Hydrogenophilus thermoluteolus: one gene and its partner. The protein of the gene in region 1 interacts with the protein of each later gene in a pairwise test. Links are inferred from orthologs where the notes say so. Each region holds a gene or a part of one and is shown on either strand. Other genes may lie near its edges.

What was found.
Region 2: the proteins of rho (region 1) and HPTL_RS06135 interact in binary tests that used the Escherichia coli proteins (3 or more experiments, as listed by UniProt). The link is inferred for Hydrogenophilus thermoluteolus from one-to-one orthologs.

Annotation. Positions count from the first base shown.
Region 1 is NZ_AP018558.1:743,424-746,595, reverse strand. What follows is about bases 146-3,069. They hold rho (transcription termination factor Rho), read left to right. Parts: upstream 146-939; coding sequence 940-2,199; downstream 2,200-3,069. Other genes in these bases: trxA (thioredoxin TrxA), read left to right, coding at 480-806; fdxA (ferredoxin FdxA), read right to left, coding at 146-318. Also shown: more of fdxA, read right to left, coding at 1-145; HPTL_RS03605 (cob(I)yrinic acid a,c-diamide adenosyltransferase), read left to right, coding at 3,106-3,172. UniProt on the Escherichia coli protein: Facilitates transcription termination by a mechanism that involves Rho binding to the nascent RNA, activation of Rho's RNA-dependent ATPase activity, and release of the mRNA from the DNA template.
Region 2 is NZ_AP018558.1:1,262,102-1,265,242, forward strand. Bases 132-3,024 are described here. They hold HPTL_RS06135 (YhbY family RNA-binding protein), read left to right. Parts: upstream 132-1,326; coding sequence 1,327-1,722; downstream 1,723-3,024. Other genes in these bases: ftsH (ATP-dependent zinc metalloprotease FtsH), read right to left, coding at 132-464; HPTL_RS06130 (RlmE family RNA methyltransferase), read right to left, coding at 643-1,266; greA (transcription elongation factor GreA), read right to left, coding at 1,713-2,186; carB (carbamoyl-phosphate synthase large subunit), read right to left, coding at 2,186-3,024. Also shown: more of ftsH, read right to left, coding at 1-131; more of carB, read right to left, coding at 3,025-3,141.

The DNA of each region.
Region 1 (3,172 bases):
CTGCAACAGATGTTTTTTCTCCTTCACACCCGCCCACTGGTCGGCGTCAGGAAGCGGCTCATGGCGCTCGACGATCGGCGGCCACTGTTTGGCCAATTCCGCATTGAGCGCAATGAACTCGCGCTGATCCTCGGGCACATCGTCTTCGGCGTAGATCGCCTCAACCGGGCACTCGGGGACACACAACGAACAGTCGATGCACTCGTCCGGGTCGATCACCAAAAAATTGGGCCCTTCACGGAAACAATCCACCGGGCAGACATCGACGCAATCGGTATATTTGCATTTGATGCAGGCTTCAGTGACGACATAGGTCATGGCACGCTCCTTGTTTGAACACGGTGTGCACATGATGCCACATCCCACCCCTTCGTTCTATGCTTCTGAGGGCATACAACCATTGACAAAGCGCGCACGCTGACGTATCGTTCGGGCACGTCTTTTTATTCCTCCTCAACCCCATTGGATTCGAGTGTCTCATGAGCGAACACATCCATCACGTGAGCGACGCCACGTTCGAACAGGAAGTGGTCAAATCCGAAATGCCGGTGCTGCTCGATTTCTGGGCAGAATGGTGTGGTCCCTGTAAAATGATCGCGCCGATCCTGGACGAAATCGCTGAAGCGTATGCAGGCAAACTCAAAGTCTGCAAGCTCAACATCGACGACAATCCGGAAACGCCCAGTAAGTTCGGCGTGCGCGGTATCCCCACGCTCATGCTCTTCAAAAACGGCAACGTGGAAGCAACCCGCGTGGGCGCGCTTTCCAAGTCGCAACTGACCGCGTTCATCGATAGCCACCTCTAAAATTTTACACGCGCTGCTCGACCCTCGTTCGGGCAGCCTTCGCTTTCCCCCAACCGCTCACTTTTTGATCGTTCAGGACCCGTGGTGTTCGGGTTCCTCACTGTTCAGTTTGAGTATCCGATAGCGAACCATCATGCATCTCTCCGAACTCAAAACGCTTCACGTCAGTGAACTGTTGACCTTGGCCAGCGAAACCGGGATCGAAAACGCGAACCGTTTGCGCAAGCACGAATTGGTGTTTGCGATTCTCAAACAACGCGCCAAACGGGGAGAACCGATCTACGGTGGTGGCGTCCTAGAGATTCTCCCGGATGGTTTCGGTTTTCTTCGCTCGCCGGACACTTCGTACCTCGCAAGCCCCGACGACATCTATGTCTCCCCTTCGCAAATCCGCCGCTATAACCTCCATACCGGCGACACGATCGAAGGGGAGATTCGCACCCCTAAAGATAGCGAACGCTACTTTGCGCTAACCAAGATCGACCACATCAACGGCGATCCGCCCGAAGTCTGCAAGCGCAAGATCCTCTTCGAGAACCTCACGCCGCTGCACCCCAACGAACCCTTTCGCCTGGAACGCGATATCCGCGGCGAAGAGAACCTCACCGGCCGCGTGATCGACATCATTGCCCCCATCGGCAAAGGACAGCGCGGTCTCATCGTTGCGCCCCCCAAAAGCGGCAAGACCGTGATGCTGCAACACATCGCGCACGCGATCGCGTCGAACCATCCCGAAGCGGTGCTCATGGTGCTTTTGATCGACGAGCGCCCGGAAGAGGTCACCGAAATGCAGCGTTCCGTGCGCGGAGAAGTGATCGCATCGACGTTCGACGAACCCGCAACGCGCCACGTGCAGGTAGCCGAAATGGTGATCGAAAAAGCAAAACGCCTCACCGAACACAAAAAGGACGTGGTAATTCTGCTCGATTCGCTGACGCGCTTGGCGCGGGCGTATAACACGGTCGTGCCGGCGTCCGGAAAAGTGCTCACGGGTGGGGTCGACGCCAACGCGCTGCAAAAGCCCAAACGCTTCTTTGGTGCCGCGCGCAATATCGAAGAAGGGGGAAGTCTGACGATCATCGCCACGGCGCTGATCGACACCGGCAGCCGAATGGATGACGTGATCTACGAAGAGTTCAAAGGCACCGGCAACATGGAACTGCACCTGGATCGCCGCATGGCGGAAAAACGGGTCTATCCGGCGATCAACGTGAACCGCTCAGGCACCCGCCGCGAAGAGCTGCTTCTGGACCCCTCGGTCCTGCCGAAAATATGGGTGCTGCGCAAACTCCTGTACGGCATGGACGATCTCGAGGCCACCGAATTTTTGCTCGACAAGATCAAAGCCACGAAGAACAACGCCGAGTTTTTCGAATCGATGCGGCGGGCGTAGCGGCCGTAGCGCTTCAGCGGGCATAGCCATAGTATGCCGCGGCGCTTTTGCAGGCCGTGGCCAGTGCAGCCGCGGCGTTGCTTCATGCAGCAAGCGTAGCGGCAATGGCCCCTTTTTCGCACGCGGCGATCGGCTGTGACCGTCGATGCGACGCTTCGCAAAAGAAAAAAGCCACCGACCGGTGGCTTTTTTCTTTGCATGACACTGAGTGGGTGGCGGAGCGGACGGGACTCGAACCCGCGACCCCCGGCGTGACAGGCCGGTATTCTAACCGACTGAACTACCGCTCCGCGTTTAACCTTTGGCGTCCCTAGGGGGATTCGAACCCCCGTTACCGCCGTGAAAGGGCGGTGTCCTAGGCCTCTAGACGATAGGGACGCTGCCCAAAACTGGCGGAGCGGACGGGACTCGAACCCGCGACCCCCGGCGTGACAGGCCGGTATTCTAACCGACTGAACTACCGCTCCGCGTTCAACCTTTGGCGTCCCTAGGGGGATTCGAACCCCCGTTACCGCCGTGAAAGGGCGGTGTCCTAGGCCTCTAGACGATAGGGACGCTGCCTCAAACCATTCTGGTGGAGGTAAGCGGATTCGAACCGCTGACCCCTTGCATGCCATGCAAGTGCTCTACCAACTGAGCTATACCCCCACAGCAGAGAAAGCGAATTATACTGGCGCGATCGTCTGTTGTAAACCCCTTTTTCGTTCGCGCTGGCGGAGAGGGCGGGATTCGAACCCGCGTCAGGGTATCACCCTGAACACGCTCTCCAGGCGTGCGGTTTAAACCACTCACCCACCTCTCCGCGTGAGCGGGAAATTGTAGCACAACGCCAGTCGTTTTCACCAAGCTGCGCGATCGGCTTTCCGGTACAATCGCCGCGTACAGACCACTCGGGAAGGAAGCGCGATGGGACATCGCCTCAGCAAAATCTACACACGAACCGGCGACAACGGCACCACCGGCTTGGGTTCGG
Region 2 (3,141 bases), 520 kb from region 1 along the record:
TCTTGCACCTCCTCTTTGGCCTCATCGCAACCGGCGACATCGGCAAAGGTGACGGTATTGCTCGATTCATCGAGCAATCGCGCCCGCGACTTCCCGAACGAGAACGCGCCCCCTTTCCCGCCACCGCTCATCTGCCGCATGAAATAGACCCAGACCGCGATGAGCAAGAGCATCGGAAACCAAGAAACGAAGATGTTGGTAAGCAGCGATTGCCCTTCGTCCGGCTTCGTCGCGGCAATCGAAACGCCGTATTTCATCAGGTCGGAAACCATCCACAGATCCATCGGCGGAGCATAGACGGTCACTTGACGACCATCGTTCATCAGGGCGCGTACCGTTCGCCCATCGATGATCGCCTTCGTTACCTTCCCCTCTTTCGCCGCTTCCATGAATTGGGAGTATTCCATGGTCGACGCCGGCGCGGTGCGGTCGTTGAATTGGTTGAACACCGTCATCAGCACCATGCCGATGACGAGCCAAATCGCTAGATTGCGAAAAAAACTGTTGCCGTTCAAAGGGGGACTCCTTCTACCTACCTACGCACGATTCGCATCTTCGAGTCGATTCTAACCGCTTGGGTTCCACACGGCAATAGAAAAATTCGATCGCCACGATAGGATCTATGCGCTGTCCATGACGAGATCAGCGCCTTTTGGGTCGTTTACCCAAGAAATAGAGCTCGCTGCTTTCCGAACGGGACGCTTTGGGTTTGCGCGGGAGCACCGTGTGGAACGCGCTTTGCAGCTGCTGCCGGTACGCGTCGATCCCTGGGCCCTGGAACACTTTGACGAGGAAGGCACCGTTTGGTGTCAGATGCTCGAGCGCAAACGCCAACGCCAATTCGGCAAGATGAAAACTTTTTGCCGCATCGGTGATCGCGATACCGGAGAGGTTGGGCGCCATATCGGAAAGCACGAGATCGACCGGTTGTCCCTCGAGCGCCTGTTCCAGGGCGTTCAGGACCGTTTCGTCGGTGAAATCTCCTTGGATCACCGTCACACCGGGAAGCGACACGATCGGCAAGCGATCAAGCGCAAAGACCTTGCCGGTTGGCGCGACCCGAGCGGCGGCAATCTGCGACCATGCCCCAGGCGCTGCCCCCAGATCGACCACCCGCATCCCGGGTTGCAGCAAGCGATCTTTTTCGTCGATCTCGAGGAGCTTGTACGCAGCCCGCGAACGGTACCCTTCCTGTACGGCGCGCTGGACATAGGGGTCGTGCACATGCCGGTCGAGCCAAGCTTTTTTGCTGCGGTGTTTTTTCATGTGGACTCAGGTTTTCTGCGATAATTGCAAGTTCCGCGTATCGTGAAAGAACGATCCACCATGGCTGCACTGACAATCGATTCCGACCAGCGAAGAGCCTTGCGGGCGCAGGCCCACCATTTGAAACCGGTCGTGATGATCGCCAGCAAAGGGCTAACGCCAGCCGTGCTGGCCGAAATCGACCGGGCGCTCACGGCGCACGAATTGATCAAAATCCGTGTTACGGGAGCCGAACGCGACATTCGCGCCCAATATCTGGAAACGATTTGCGACACGCTCGATTGCGCTCCGGTCCAGTTGTTGGGTAATCTGCTCCTTGTTTGGCGCCCCAACCCAGAAAAGCGCGCAGAAACGCCACGCGCATCTCGTGCGAAAACCGCTGATAACAACAACGCTGCCGCGTTCGTTCGGCGCGCACGTCGGCAAGCCCTGACGAAAAAACGGAATCACTCGTAACGGACGTCGAGAATTTCGTATTCGCGGGCGCCGCCGGGCGCCTGCACGACCACGACATCTCCTGCATATTTGCCGATCAAAGCACGGGCGATCGGCGAAGTAACCGAAATTTTTCCTTCACGCACGTCGGCTTCGTCTTCACCAACGATTTGATAGGTGACCTGCTCACCAGATTCCGTGGCCTCCAAATCGACCGTGGCGCCAAATACCACCCGTCCGTCGGCGTCGAGGGTTTTCGGATCGATGATCTGGGCGTTCGCCAATTTCCCTTCGAGCTCCATGATCCGTCCTTCGATGAACGCCTGCCGTTCGCGCGCCGCGTCGTATTCGGCGTTCTCCGAAAGGTCTCCATGGCTACGCGCCTCGGCAATCGCCGCGATCACCGCGGGCCGCTCCACCGTTTTCAGGCGATGGAGCTCTTCTTTGAGCTTTTGTGCGCCGCGCACCGTCATGGGATATTTCATCAACCGTTCCTCCGAGCTGCCAACGCTTCCCGATGGAGTTGTTGTAACGCATAGACGTCGAACCGTTCGGCCATTTCGATTCCCATCACCGCGGCCTCAGCCCCTTCGATCGTCGTATAGATGGGGGCTTTCGCTGCAAGCGCACTCACCCGAATCGAACGGGAATCGATCACCGCTTGACGGCGGGCCTCGACCGTATTGATCACCAGCGCAATCTCGCCGTTTTTGATCATGTCGACGATATGCGGCCGCCCTTCGTTGACCTTATTGACGACCTGCACGGGAATGCCTGCCGCTTCGAGCGTGCGCGCCGTACCCCTCGTCGCCACGATCGTAAAGCCGAGATCGTGCAGGCGGCGTCCAACCGCCACCGCCGCGGGGCGGTCGCTCGGTTTCACACTCAAAAAGACCTTTCCGCTTCGGGGCAATACCACGCCTGCGGCCAACTGCGATTTGTAGAACGCTTCGGCAAAGGTCCGGCCGATCCCCATCACTTCGCCCGTCGACTTCATCTCGGGCCCCAGGATCGGGTCGACACCCGGAAACTTGTTGAACGGGAACACCACCTCTTTGACCGAAAAATAGGGGGGAACGAGCTCTTCGGTCACGCCCTGTTCCGCGAGCTTTTTCCCAGCCATACAGCGCGCGGCCACTTTGGCGTAGGGCACCCCGCACGCTTTGGAGACGAACGGAACCGTGCGGGACGCACGGGGGTTCACCTCCAGCACATAAACGGTGGCATCGGGACCACTGCCCTGCACCGCGAACTGGGCGTTCATCAAGCCGACGACGTCGAGCGCCTTCGCGAGCGCGACCGTCTGGCGACGGATTTCGTCGAGCACCGCAGGATGCAAGGTATAGGGCGGGATCGAACATGCGGAATCGCCCGAATGGACCCCCGCCATCTCGATGTGTTCCATCAAGCCTGCGATCACGACGCGCTCACCGTCGCTCA